Alicyclobacillus sp. SO9: one gene and its partner. The protein of the gene in region 1 interacts with the protein of each later gene in a pairwise test. Links are inferred from orthologs where the notes say so. Each region holds a gene or a part of one and is shown on either strand. Other genes may lie near its edges.

Evidence for each region.
Region 2: the proteins of rpe (region 1) and eno interact in binary tests that used the Escherichia coli proteins (3 or more experiments, as listed by UniProt). The link is inferred for Alicyclobacillus sp. SO9 from one-to-one orthologs.

What each region holds. Positions count from the first base shown.
Region 1 is NZ_CP066339.1:2,267,692-2,274,011, reverse strand. Bases 1,519-4,461 are described here. They hold rpe (ribulose-phosphate 3-epimerase), read right to left. Parts: upstream 3,362-4,461; coding sequence 2,675-3,361; downstream 1,519-2,674. Other genes in these bases: pknB (Stk1 family PASTA domain-containing Ser/Thr kinase), read right to left, coding at 4,285-4,461; rsgA (ribosome small subunit-dependent GTPase A), read right to left, coding at 3,358-4,245; spoVM (stage V sporulation protein SpoVM), read right to left, coding at 2,484-2,564; rpmB (50S ribosomal protein L28), read left to right, coding at 1,715-1,906. Outside these bases: GI364_RS10255 (DAK2 domain-containing protein), read right to left, coding at 1-987; GI364_RS10250 (Asp23/Gls24 family envelope stress response protein), read right to left, coding at 998-1,363; more of pknB, read right to left, coding at 4,462-6,303; GI364_RS10220 (Stp1/IreP family PP2C-type Ser/Thr phosphatase), read right to left, coding at 6,300-6,320. UniProt on the Escherichia coli protein: Catalyzes the reversible epimerization of D-ribulose 5-phosphate to D-xylulose 5-phosphate.
Region 2 is NZ_CP066339.1:1,290,284-1,294,951, reverse strand. The notes cover bases 1-2,980. They hold eno (phosphopyruvate hydratase), read right to left. Parts: upstream 2,146-2,980; coding sequence 856-2,145; downstream 1-855. Other genes in these bases: gpmI (2,3-bisphosphoglycerate-independent phosphoglycerate mutase), read right to left, coding at 2,291-2,980; secG (preprotein translocase subunit SecG), read right to left, coding at 571-810; GI364_RS05740 (alpha/beta hydrolase), read right to left, coding at 1-369. Outside these bases: more of gpmI, read right to left, coding at 2,981-3,847; tpiA (triose-phosphate isomerase), read right to left, coding at 3,851-4,615. UniProt on the Escherichia coli protein: Catalyzes the reversible conversion of 2-phosphoglycerate (2-PG) into phosphoenolpyruvate (PEP). It is essential for the degradation of carbohydrates via glycolysis.

The sequences.
Region 1 (6,320 bases):
AGGCACGGCATCCTGCTGCGCCCTAATTTCGCTATGTTGCTCAGTCATGTTGTCAATTTTAACCTTAAGAAGCGGTCCGATGGCAAGAGCCTCTTCCAGCACTTTACCAGGATGAAGCGTATGTACATGAGCACGAACCAGTTCTTCAGACCCGACCACCAGCAATGAATCCCCATGCCGGGACAGGTCTCTCCTCAATTTCTGTTCAGCCTCTGACGCTGACACAGCCTCTGTTCGCAATAGAAATTCCGTACAGTAGCCGTATTCCCCGTCGTGACTAATATGAGCACCAGCATAGTCGAGTTGCAGTGTCCCGACACCGTTTGCGTCCGAGTTGGTTACTGCCGCCGACGCAACACTAAGCTGACCGCCCTTTAGATAACGAAGAAAGCCTTCGAAAATAAAAACAAGCCCTTGTCCACCTGAATCGACAACCCCCGCTTGTTTTAGAACTTCCAACTGACTTGGGGTCTTCTCCAGAGCCCGTTGCGCGCTTTCATATACGACCTCAAACAGAGCAGCTATGTCCTCGGTCTGTCTGGCTTCTTTCAACGCCGTCTGCGCGGCGGCGCGTGCGACAGACAAAATGGTACCTTCTACGGGTTTCGCAACGGCCCGATAGGCAATCTGCACGCCTTCCTGCAGAGCAGACGCAAAAGCAGCCACATTCAAGGTTTCGGCGTCTTGACCTGCTTTAGAAAAGCCGCGGAACAACTGTGACAAAATGACACCGGAGTTGCCTCGCGCTCCCATCATAAGTCCCGTCGAAAAAGCTTGAACAGCCTTACGCAGCTGAGTTGCATTGCTCGTATGAAGATACTCAACCCCGGCCGCCATGGACATTTCCATATTTGTTCCTGTATCCCCATCGGGAACAGGGAAAATATTCAGCGCGTTGACTTCGCTTACCTTTTCCTTCAGGCGTCCATGACCCGCAGCCATTAATTCCATGAATTCAGTTGTTGACAGCTGATACTTCAACGCCATCCTTTGCCTCCTACATGTCGCTGGTGACACGAACACCCTGCACAAAGATATTGACCCGAGTTACCTCGATACCGATAGAATCGTTCAAAAAGTACCTTACTTTTTCACGTACATTTTGCGCCACTTCGTAAATATTTGTTCCGTAGCTGACTATAATATAGAGATCCACTTCTACACGCTCGTCGGAAACATGAACAACCACTCCACGACCCGGATTATCCCGGCCCAGTAACTCGCTGAGGCTGTCTTTCACTTGTTTTCGGGAAGCCATTCCGACGAGACCATAGCAATCTATCGCTGCCATACCGGCAACGGTTGCAATCACGTCTTCTGCAATCGAAATGGTCCCAAGCGGTGTCTCTATTGTCTTTGGCATGAGGGCACCCCCTGGAAACTCCAACTTAATGCAATTGTACTATATCATGCACAGACTATAAAATCATCTATGTTTACACTGTAATAAAACGAATCACCTACATTTTTTTCTGACATAATTCAGACACGGTTCAGGCATGTTTCAGACATATTTCAGACATTGCACACAGTGTCTCGCGAATACTATAGAGTTTCTTGTGCTGCTTTACTCAATTTCCTTCAATTGAAATCAGCAGCATTCAACTGCATTTAGCTTCATTCAATAAATGTAGTTGCACATATGTTTTGTGCTGTGATAAAATACGAGCGTTGCACAGTCTGGCCCATGATGGTCTTTAGGAGGTGCGGAAGAATGGCGAGACGTTGCGAAATCTGCGGCAAAGGTCCGCAAACCGGCCATAAGGTGAGTCACTCGCACATCCTCAACAAGCGCCGTTGGTTACCGAACATCCAAACAGTTCGGGCCAACGTGAACGGAACTGTTAAACGCGTTCGTGTGTGCACCCGTTGCTTGAAAGCGGGAAAAGTTACCCGTGCGGTATAATTGAGTCACCATACTTTAAACGTAAAGCACTACTGAAGAAGCACCGATGTCGGTGCTTTTTTCATTTCTATAGGGCACATCCGCCGACTACGACTACAACGGGTGCGACTGCGGACTGCGGAAAGGCAAGGCGGCAAGGCGATCCTTAGTGATCGCAAATCTCCCTATTAATCGAAACTCAGCTAGGCTAAGGATCCGAAAGATCCCTAACTCACAAATACATAAAACTTAGTGTCACGAAGAGGCACTAAGTAGATGAAATTGGACTCTAGCCTAGGTGATAGTGATCATGCAGATCACTAAGGGTAGACTCCTCATGGGCCATAGTGCGACAAATGATCACTATGGCTCCGCGCCAGAAGTGATAGTGTCATTAGGGATCACTATTTCATCTCCGCCCTCAGTTCCTCGGCAGTTCCTCGGCAGTTCCTCGGCAGACACCTATATCAGTGTACTGTCGCATAAGTGCGACCTAAAATAAATGAAACACCAAATAATCTCCTACACGTAAGTTAAACGGGCTGTCCTGCAGCCATCAGTAATGACTTTTGGACAGCCCTCGCCTCGATATAAGCCCTCAGTCCTTCGAGAACATTCCGATGCACGCTTTGACAATTCCTCCAAGAAACTTTGGGAGCTTTATCGTGTAGAATTTCATCCCCGGTCCCTCCTTGTCCTGTGTACCACAGGAGTCGACTTTTCTGGACGAATGTCCTCATCGCTACATGTATATTCCCGGGGGCATAAAATGTGCGCGAGAGAGTGTGCTTAGCTGTTAACTCCATTCTCGAAGGCATGTTCTCCGAGTTGCTTCAATTCTTGAATTGCACTCGTTCTGTCTTGTTGACCAAAAACTGCTGATCCCGCAACGAATACAGACGCCCCGGCTGTTGCCGCTTCACCAATTGTCTCCCGCTTGATGCCTCCATCTACTTCAATGGGAACATCTCCTCTGCCTAACCGTTTGAGAGTTGTACGAGCTTCGAGGATTTTCCTCGTTACAGCAGAGATGTAAGACTGTCCACCGAAGCCTGGATTCACGGTCATTAATAGCAACATATCCATCTCTTCCGCGATATATTCCAGACTTCCCAAATCTGTTGCAGGATTCAGTGCAACACCTGCTTGGACACCGGAGTCGTGAATTTGTTGCAGCGTCCTGTGCAAGTGGGGGCATGCCTCCGCGTGTACCGTAATCATGTCGGCACCGGCCGCTGCAAATTGTTCAATGTATTTTTCAGGTTCCACAATCATAAGATGGACATCCAAGAAACAGTCAAAGTGTTTACGCAACGCCGAAACGACATTGGGGCCCATTGTGATATTTGGAACAAAGCGGCCATCCATGACATCTACGTGAATCCAGTCAGCTCCGGCCGAGAGCACAGACCTCACTTCGCCTTGAAGATTGGCGAAATCTGCGGCAAGAATGGATGGAGCAATTTTCACTGTCAATACTTTCGTTCCTCCTTCAACCTGACGTGTTCATACAGTGTCCGGTAGCTCTCGTAGCGTTTGCTTGCAATCCGACCGGATTGGACGGCCTCCTTTACAGCACAGTTTTCCTCATCAATGTGCAGACAACCACGATATTCGCAATCGTTTGAAACCAGCATGAACTCTGGAAAGTAGGTGCGCAGTTCTTCACTTGGAAGTTCAACATTTATCTGACTGAAACCTGGGGCATCAGCCACATAGGTCTCATTCTCCAAACGAAACAACTCGACGTGCGTCGTGGTGTGCTTGCCGCGACGAGACTTATCGCTTATCTTCCCCATTTTCAGTCCCAGTTCAGGTGCGATTCGATTAGCCAAAGATGACTTGCCAGCCCCGGACGGCCCCGCAAAAACTGAAATTTTGCCTTGCAGCAAAGCGCGAACTTTCGCCACACCTGTGCCGTCTTGCGAACCCACAAAGACAACCTTATACCCTGCCTGAACGTAAGGCTCTACCAGCTTCGTCGCTTGCTCATCCGAAATGAGGTCCACCTTTGACAGGACAATGGCCGTCCGCAACCCTTCGGCTTCTGCAGAAATCAGTGTGCAGTCCAATAAGTGGCTGTGAAAATCAGGAGAGAGCGCCGAGAACACGAGAACAGCCTGATTGCAGTTTGCAATAGGAGGACGTATCAAATGAGTCTGACGAGGCTCCACTTTCGTGATCAGCCCCTCTGTCACAACTCCGTCTGTGCTGGAAACAGCGTCCCACTCGACAACATCGCCAACCAGTATGCTCACTTTTTGCTTACGGAACACACCTCTGGCCTTGCACTCTACCGTGCCTTCTTCGCTGTCTACAGCAAAGAAGCCGCCGAATGCTCGTACAACTGTTCCCTTCACGCAAATCCCCCTTTAAGCATATTTCCTGATTTTCCTGGTTTAGTATGACACCGGTATCGTCTTGATTTCCTTTCCGTCTTCCGTCACGTGAATCGTCCCTGTGGTGTTCGGGGCGATATACATCTGTACCGTGAAGGACGACGTCTTATTGATTACTTTGCTGACAACCGTTTGGTCCTGTCCTGTGGCATCTGTTTTCGTAATCAACACTTGATGTGTTTGATTGTTATTGTCATGAATGGTAACATCCACAGTCTTCTGCTTGGTGCCAGGAGGTAAGTTTCCAGTTGAGGTCCCGCCTCCACTTGAAGACCCGCCGCCATTGGACGATCCCGTTGAGTTCGACGACCCTGTTGAATTGTTATTCCCGGAACCAGGTGCCGGCCCGCTTGATACGACCAAATCAATGGATGTATTTTTGTCAACCTTCTGCCCTGCCTTATAAGGGTCGATGCTAAGCACCGTTCCTGAGGGTTGACTGCTTGACTGCTGCGTAATTGTGCCTTCGGTCAATCCGTTTTGCTTCAGCATTTGAGTAGCCTTGTCTATCGATTTTCCGACAATCGCAGGAACCGTTGTCTGCGGTGCACCCTTGCTGACTTTGATGGTGATTGTCTGATTGGTCGTCACCTTCGATCCCGCTGCAGGATTGGTAGATATGATTTGTCCCTGTTGAAAGTTGCTGCTGAGAGCCTTTTGTACCTTGATGTTCTTTTTCGGAAAACCGTAATTGGGTCCTGTTAACCAAGACTCACCCTGACTGAGTTCCATGCCCGACAAGTCTGGCATATTGATGGGTTGTGCCCCAGTGCTTACATAGATGGTCACAGTCCGGCCTTTCTTAATCTCCTGATTCCCGCTGGGGTCCTGTTGATACACAATTCCCTTGGGTTTTGAACTATGACCTTGTTGTTCTGTAATTTGGGACTTCGTCAAACCTGCCCCGACTAGCTTAGTAACAGCTTGTGATTGTTTGTCTCCCACCACATTCGGGAGATTGATGTTGGGAACTTTTAGCAGACTCATCAAGATGTAGTACGCCGCCAGTACAGCGACCACGACCATGACGACGGCTACCGTGATCCACATGAGAGTTTTCCAGATGGACCGTTTTTTCGCCGGAGCGTTTTCCTCTTGTTGCCCATCCTGCTGGCGCCGATACTGTTCATCCTGAACCGCGGGAACAGCAATCGTCTGCTCCGTGACACTGGATGGAGGTTGAAACTTTGGTACATCAGGATTCTGCAAGGCGCCGTTCAGGTCCTGCAGAACTTCATTCATGTCCCGGTACCTGTATTCCGGCGCTTTAACCAAACAACGCAGCACGATATTCTCCAAACTCTGCGGAATGTCAGGATTGATGTGCCGCGGATCCGTAAAATTATCGCGCAAGTGTTTTAACGCCACACTTACCGCAGAGTCTCCGGAAAAGGGCAACCGCCCTGTCAGGACTTCGTACATCACTACACCGAGAGAATAAATATCGCTCTTAATATCGGTTGTACCGCCCCGTGCCTGTTCCGGTGAAAAATAGTGTACCGAACCCATGACTGACTTCTCGTTGTGATAAGTCACAGTATTTCCGGTAATCGCACGAGCAATGCCAAAATCCGTGACCTTCACTTGATTGGATTTTGTCAGCAGAATGTTATGTGGTTTCACGTCGCGATGAATAATGTGATGGCTGTGGGCGTGCTCCAAAGCCTTACAGATTTGCTGAGTAATGTTAACGGTTTCCGAGGGAGACAGCGGACCGCGCTCGCGAATCAAATCCTTCAGAGTCGGCCCATCCACATATTCCATCACGATGTAGTATTCACCATCCGTAATACCGACATCGTAGATGTTAACAATATTAGGATGAGCTAACTTCGCAACAGATTGTGCTTCTTGCCGAAACCTTTCAATCAGTTCTTCGTCTCCCTCAAACTGAGGCCGCAACATTTTTACAGCAACAATCCGATCCAGAAGTGTATCTACAGCTCGATACACAACCGCCATTCCGCCGCCGCCAATCTGCTCTTGTAATTCATAACGATTTCCCAGACGGCGGGTCATGCGTCTTCACTCCTCAT
Region 2 (4,668 bases), 980 kb from region 1 along the record:
TGCCTTAATCAGGTTGGCCATTTCTCGAAACGTTTGCTTTGAGCCAAGGTAGTACACTGCTGGAGCCAACATGGTGACCGATTCAACGGGGTATTTTGCGGCTAAAACTGCGCAGACCATAGCACCTGCAGAAAATCCGATTAAATGTACTTTTTCGTACTGGTGCATAGCTTCCTTCAGGGTTTCTTCTACACCCCGTATCCATCCGACAGCCGTGGCTTTCTTCAGGTCTTCCTTGGTTCCGCAGTGCCCTGCGAGAACTGGCAACAGAACCTGGTATCCGGATTTCTCCAACACACTGGCTAAGGGTTCTAATTCCTCTGGGCTCCCTGTAAATCCGTGCACAAGGATACACGCGTCTTTGCCCATGCTACGTTCCTCCCACGGTTGTTCCTGTGAACACAAGAAATCTCGAGACTCTGCGAGTGTACTTCCCGGCGTCCATCCTCGTCAATTTCCAAATCCTGCAGTTCAAATAGAAATTGCATGTACCGTCATATGTACCTGCCATTCGCCTTGTCCACAATAGCCGCAGGAAAGGCGCCGACCTGCGAGGACGACGCCTTTCTCTTAGAGTGTGTGCGTAAACATATAAGCAATAAAAAGTGTCGTTGCAAAAAACAGAACTGCAATGACCACAGTGACTTTGGCAAGGAAGGAATCCAGTCCTCTCGACTTCCTATTTACGGACTGGTCTGCACCTCCTGTGATGACTCCGGACAGTCCTGCACTTCGTCCAGATTGGAACAAAATCACTGTTATCAACAAGACACATAGGATGACCAAGACAATCTTGGCAGCCGTTAACATCCCGTGTCACCTCCACTCGTCCCCGCATACGTGAGATTAAGTCTATCACGAATTGGCCGAGCGGACAAATGTGGATAGACCTGCATAAGTGGCACTGGCACCAAGCATCTCCTCAATACGAAGCAGTTGATTGTATTTCGCAACTCGGTCTGTTCTGGTTGGAGCACCGGTTTTGATTTGACCGGTATTCAGTGCGACAGAAATGTCCGAAATTGTGGTGTCTTCGGTCTCACCTGATCGGTGCGAAATCACTGAGCTGTAACCTGCCCTGGTTGCCATATCAACACACGCAAATGTCTCTGTCAAGGTTCCAATCTGATTTACCTTAATGAGAATGGAGTTGCCTACTTTAGACTCTATGCCTTGTCTTAATCGTTTAGTATTGGTCACAAACAAATCGTCGCCAACGAGCTGAACCTTACTGCCAAGAGCCGTGGTGAGTTTTTGCCAACCGTCCCAGTCATCTTCGGCCAAACCGTCTTCCAAAGAGACAATGGGATAACGGGACACGAGGGACTCGTAGTAGCTAATGAGCTCATCTGCTGTTCTTACGACACCCTCACCCTTGAAGTTGTACTTGCCGTCTTCATAAAGTTCCGTAGACGCTACATCCAGAGCAATGGAGACGTGCTCTCCTGGCTTATAGCCCGCTTTCTCAATGGCATCCACAATTGCCACAATCGCTTCTTCATTGGTTTTCAGATTCGGAGCAAATCCGCCTTCGTCGCCAACGGTGGTTTCGAGGCCCTTTGCACTCAAAACCTTCTTCAGACTATGGTACACTTCTGCGCCCATCCGCAGTGCTTCACGGAAGCTTTCTGCGCCATGGGGGACAATCATAAATTCCTGGATATCCACAGTATTATCTGCGTGCTTGCCGCCGTTCAGAATGTTCATCATGGGTGTAGGCAGTACCTTACTGTACGTCCCGCCAAGATAGCGATACAAAGGCAATCCCAGTTCTGCGGCGCTAGCCCTTGCAACAGCCATGGAGACACCCAAAATCGCATTGGCACCCAGTTTTCCTTTGTTGTCGGTTCCGTCAAGAGCAATCAGTGCTTCATCGATGTCTACTTGTTCAGTAGATTCTTCACCCACCAACTCCGGTGTGATAATTTCGTTCACGTTGGCAACTGCCTTTTTCACACCTTTGCCATTGAACCTATTCTTGTCTCCATCTCGCAGCTCGACAGCCTCATGGGCACCCGTAGATGCACCAGACGGCACAATTGCACGTCCTACAGCACCGCTGTCTAGTTCAACTTCAACTTCTACAGTAGGATTTCCACGAGAATCAAGGACTTCTCTTGCATGAATATCAAAAATCTCGGACATCAGGCATTCTCCTTCGCAGTGTATTTTTTAAGACCTTTGCATCCTTCTCAACTATCCGGTTATGTACCGCCCCTTATTATGGCACGGAGGCGGAATCTGCACCATACCGGTCTTACCTCGCCATTACTTAAATCAGCGCTATTACTTAAATCAGCGGTTTGCCCGTCATTTCTTCAGGCTGTGCTACTCCCAAGAGCTTCAGCATTGTGGGAGCCAGGTCTGCCAGTATGCCTTCTTGCACAGTGACACCGCGCTTCGTCACCACCAGCGGTACGAGACTGAGGGTATGTGTTGTGCAGACATCACCCTTGTCGTCAATCATGATGTCGGCATTACCGTGATCGGCCGTAACTAAGGCGACCCCACCCTGCTCTTCGATGGCCTCCAGGACTGTTCCAAGGCATGTATCCACCGCTTCTACAGCTTTAATGGCAGCTTCCAGACTACCCGTATGTCCAACCATATCCGGGTTGGCGAAGTTGAGAATCATTACGTCAATATCCCCTGATTTGATTCGCTTGGCTGCGGCATCCGCCACTTTGTAAGCGCTCATTTCAGGCTGCAGGTCATAGGTTGCGACCTTGGGCGAAGGAATTAAAACGCGTTCTTCCCCAGGAAATTCTGCTTCCCGTCCACCCGAGAAAAAGAATGTGACATGAGGGTACTTTTCAGTTTCTGCGACCCGCAGTTGGGTTAGTCCATTTTGAGCCAGGACCTCTCCCATAGTATTGTCCAGACTGACGGGCTTGTAGGCGACGTCTGCATTGACGGACTCACTGAACTTTGTCATACAAACATAGTAGACATGAGGGGAATCCGCTCCTCTGTCAAATTCGCGAAAGTCTTCGTTGGTGAAAGCTCGAGAAATCTGAATTGCTCTGTCAGGACGGAAGTTGAACATAATGACGGCGTCGTCACTCTTGATTTGACCCACCGGATTGCCGTTCTCATCTGTCATGACAATGGGCTTAATAAATTCGTCTGTCACATGCGCATCATAGCTTTCTTGAACGCCCTGAACCGCGTCTGTCATTTTCTTGCCATCGCCGTAAACCATGGCTCTGTATGCCAGTTCGGTGCGCTCCCAGCGATTATCCCTGTCCATTGCATAATACCGGCCCACAATAGACGCAATCTGACCCACACCAATTTCATCCATCTGTTGCTGTAAATTGCGTACAAAGTCGATTCCAGATGTGGGAGATACATCGCGGCCGTCTGTCACAACGTGCACATAGACCTTCTTCAGTCCGCTATTCTTTGCAAGTTTTAGCAATGCGTACAAGTGCCGGATATGACTGTGCACGCCGCCGTTAGACGCAAGACCCAAGAGATGAAGACTGCTGTTATGCTCCGACGCGTGGTTGACGGCTTGCTTCAAAACTGGATTCTCGTAAAATCCACCTGTCTTCACATCTTCGTTCAGACGGGTCAAGTCCTGATATAAAATGCGGCCTGCCCCGATATTTGAGTGTCCGACTTCCGAGTTTCCGAACTGTCCTTCAGGCAATCCCACAGCTAACTCACTGGCACGTAGATAATTGTGCGGATACTCCTTCCAGATACCATCAAAAACTGGCTTGTTAGCTTGAGCGACTGCGTTTCCGACGACCGTATCACGCATGCCAAAGCCGTCTAGGATGATAAGCGCAACCGGGCTCGTCCCAGGCGCCTTCTGACGTGTAAAGTCTGCGTTGTCCATGGGTTACACCCCCTTACAAATTTCAGCCGCCATTTGCGCAAAAGAATCCGCCTGCAGGCTGGCTCCACCGACAAGTCCACCGTCAATATTCGGCTGTGAGCACAGTTCAGCTACATTGGCGGGTTTGACACTGCCGCCATAAAGAATGCGAATGTCGTCTGCTGTAGCACCGACTTTTTGACGGAGAGCGGCGCGCAACTCCGCTATGACTTCTTCAGCTTGCTCGGACGTGGCGGTACGGCCTGTGCCGATTGCCCAAACTGGCTCGTAAGCCACGACGCAGCGGCCTATTTCTGCTTCGGTTAGTTCGGCCAGTCCCTTGTTCAACTGATTCCGAACTACATCCAAAGTCTTCCCCGCATCTCGTTGGTCGAGCACTTCACCGACGCAAAGCACGGGCGTCATTTGCTGACTGAGTATGGCCTTTACTTTCTTGGCGATGATTTCGTCGGTCTCTCCAAAGAGTTGTCTGCGTTCTGAGTGACCTGCCAACACATAGACTGTCTCAAACTCTTTCAACATAGACGCGGAAATTTCGCCGGTATATGCACCGTGTTCTTCAAAGTGTACGTTCTGTGCCCCCAGTTTCACATTGGCCGGCAGCATCACACGAAGAATATGTAAGCTTGTGAAAGGGGCGCAGACAGCATAGTCCGCATCGTTGCACAGGCTTTGCGACTGTTGTCCAAGTTGCTCGGCAAACTCACGAGCCTCTGCAACGGTTTTATTCATCTTCCAATTCCCCATTAACAAAGGTTTTCTCGCCACGCAGCAGTCCTCCTTTGAATTTTTCCTGTGAGTCTTTGGTGCTAAACCAGGAT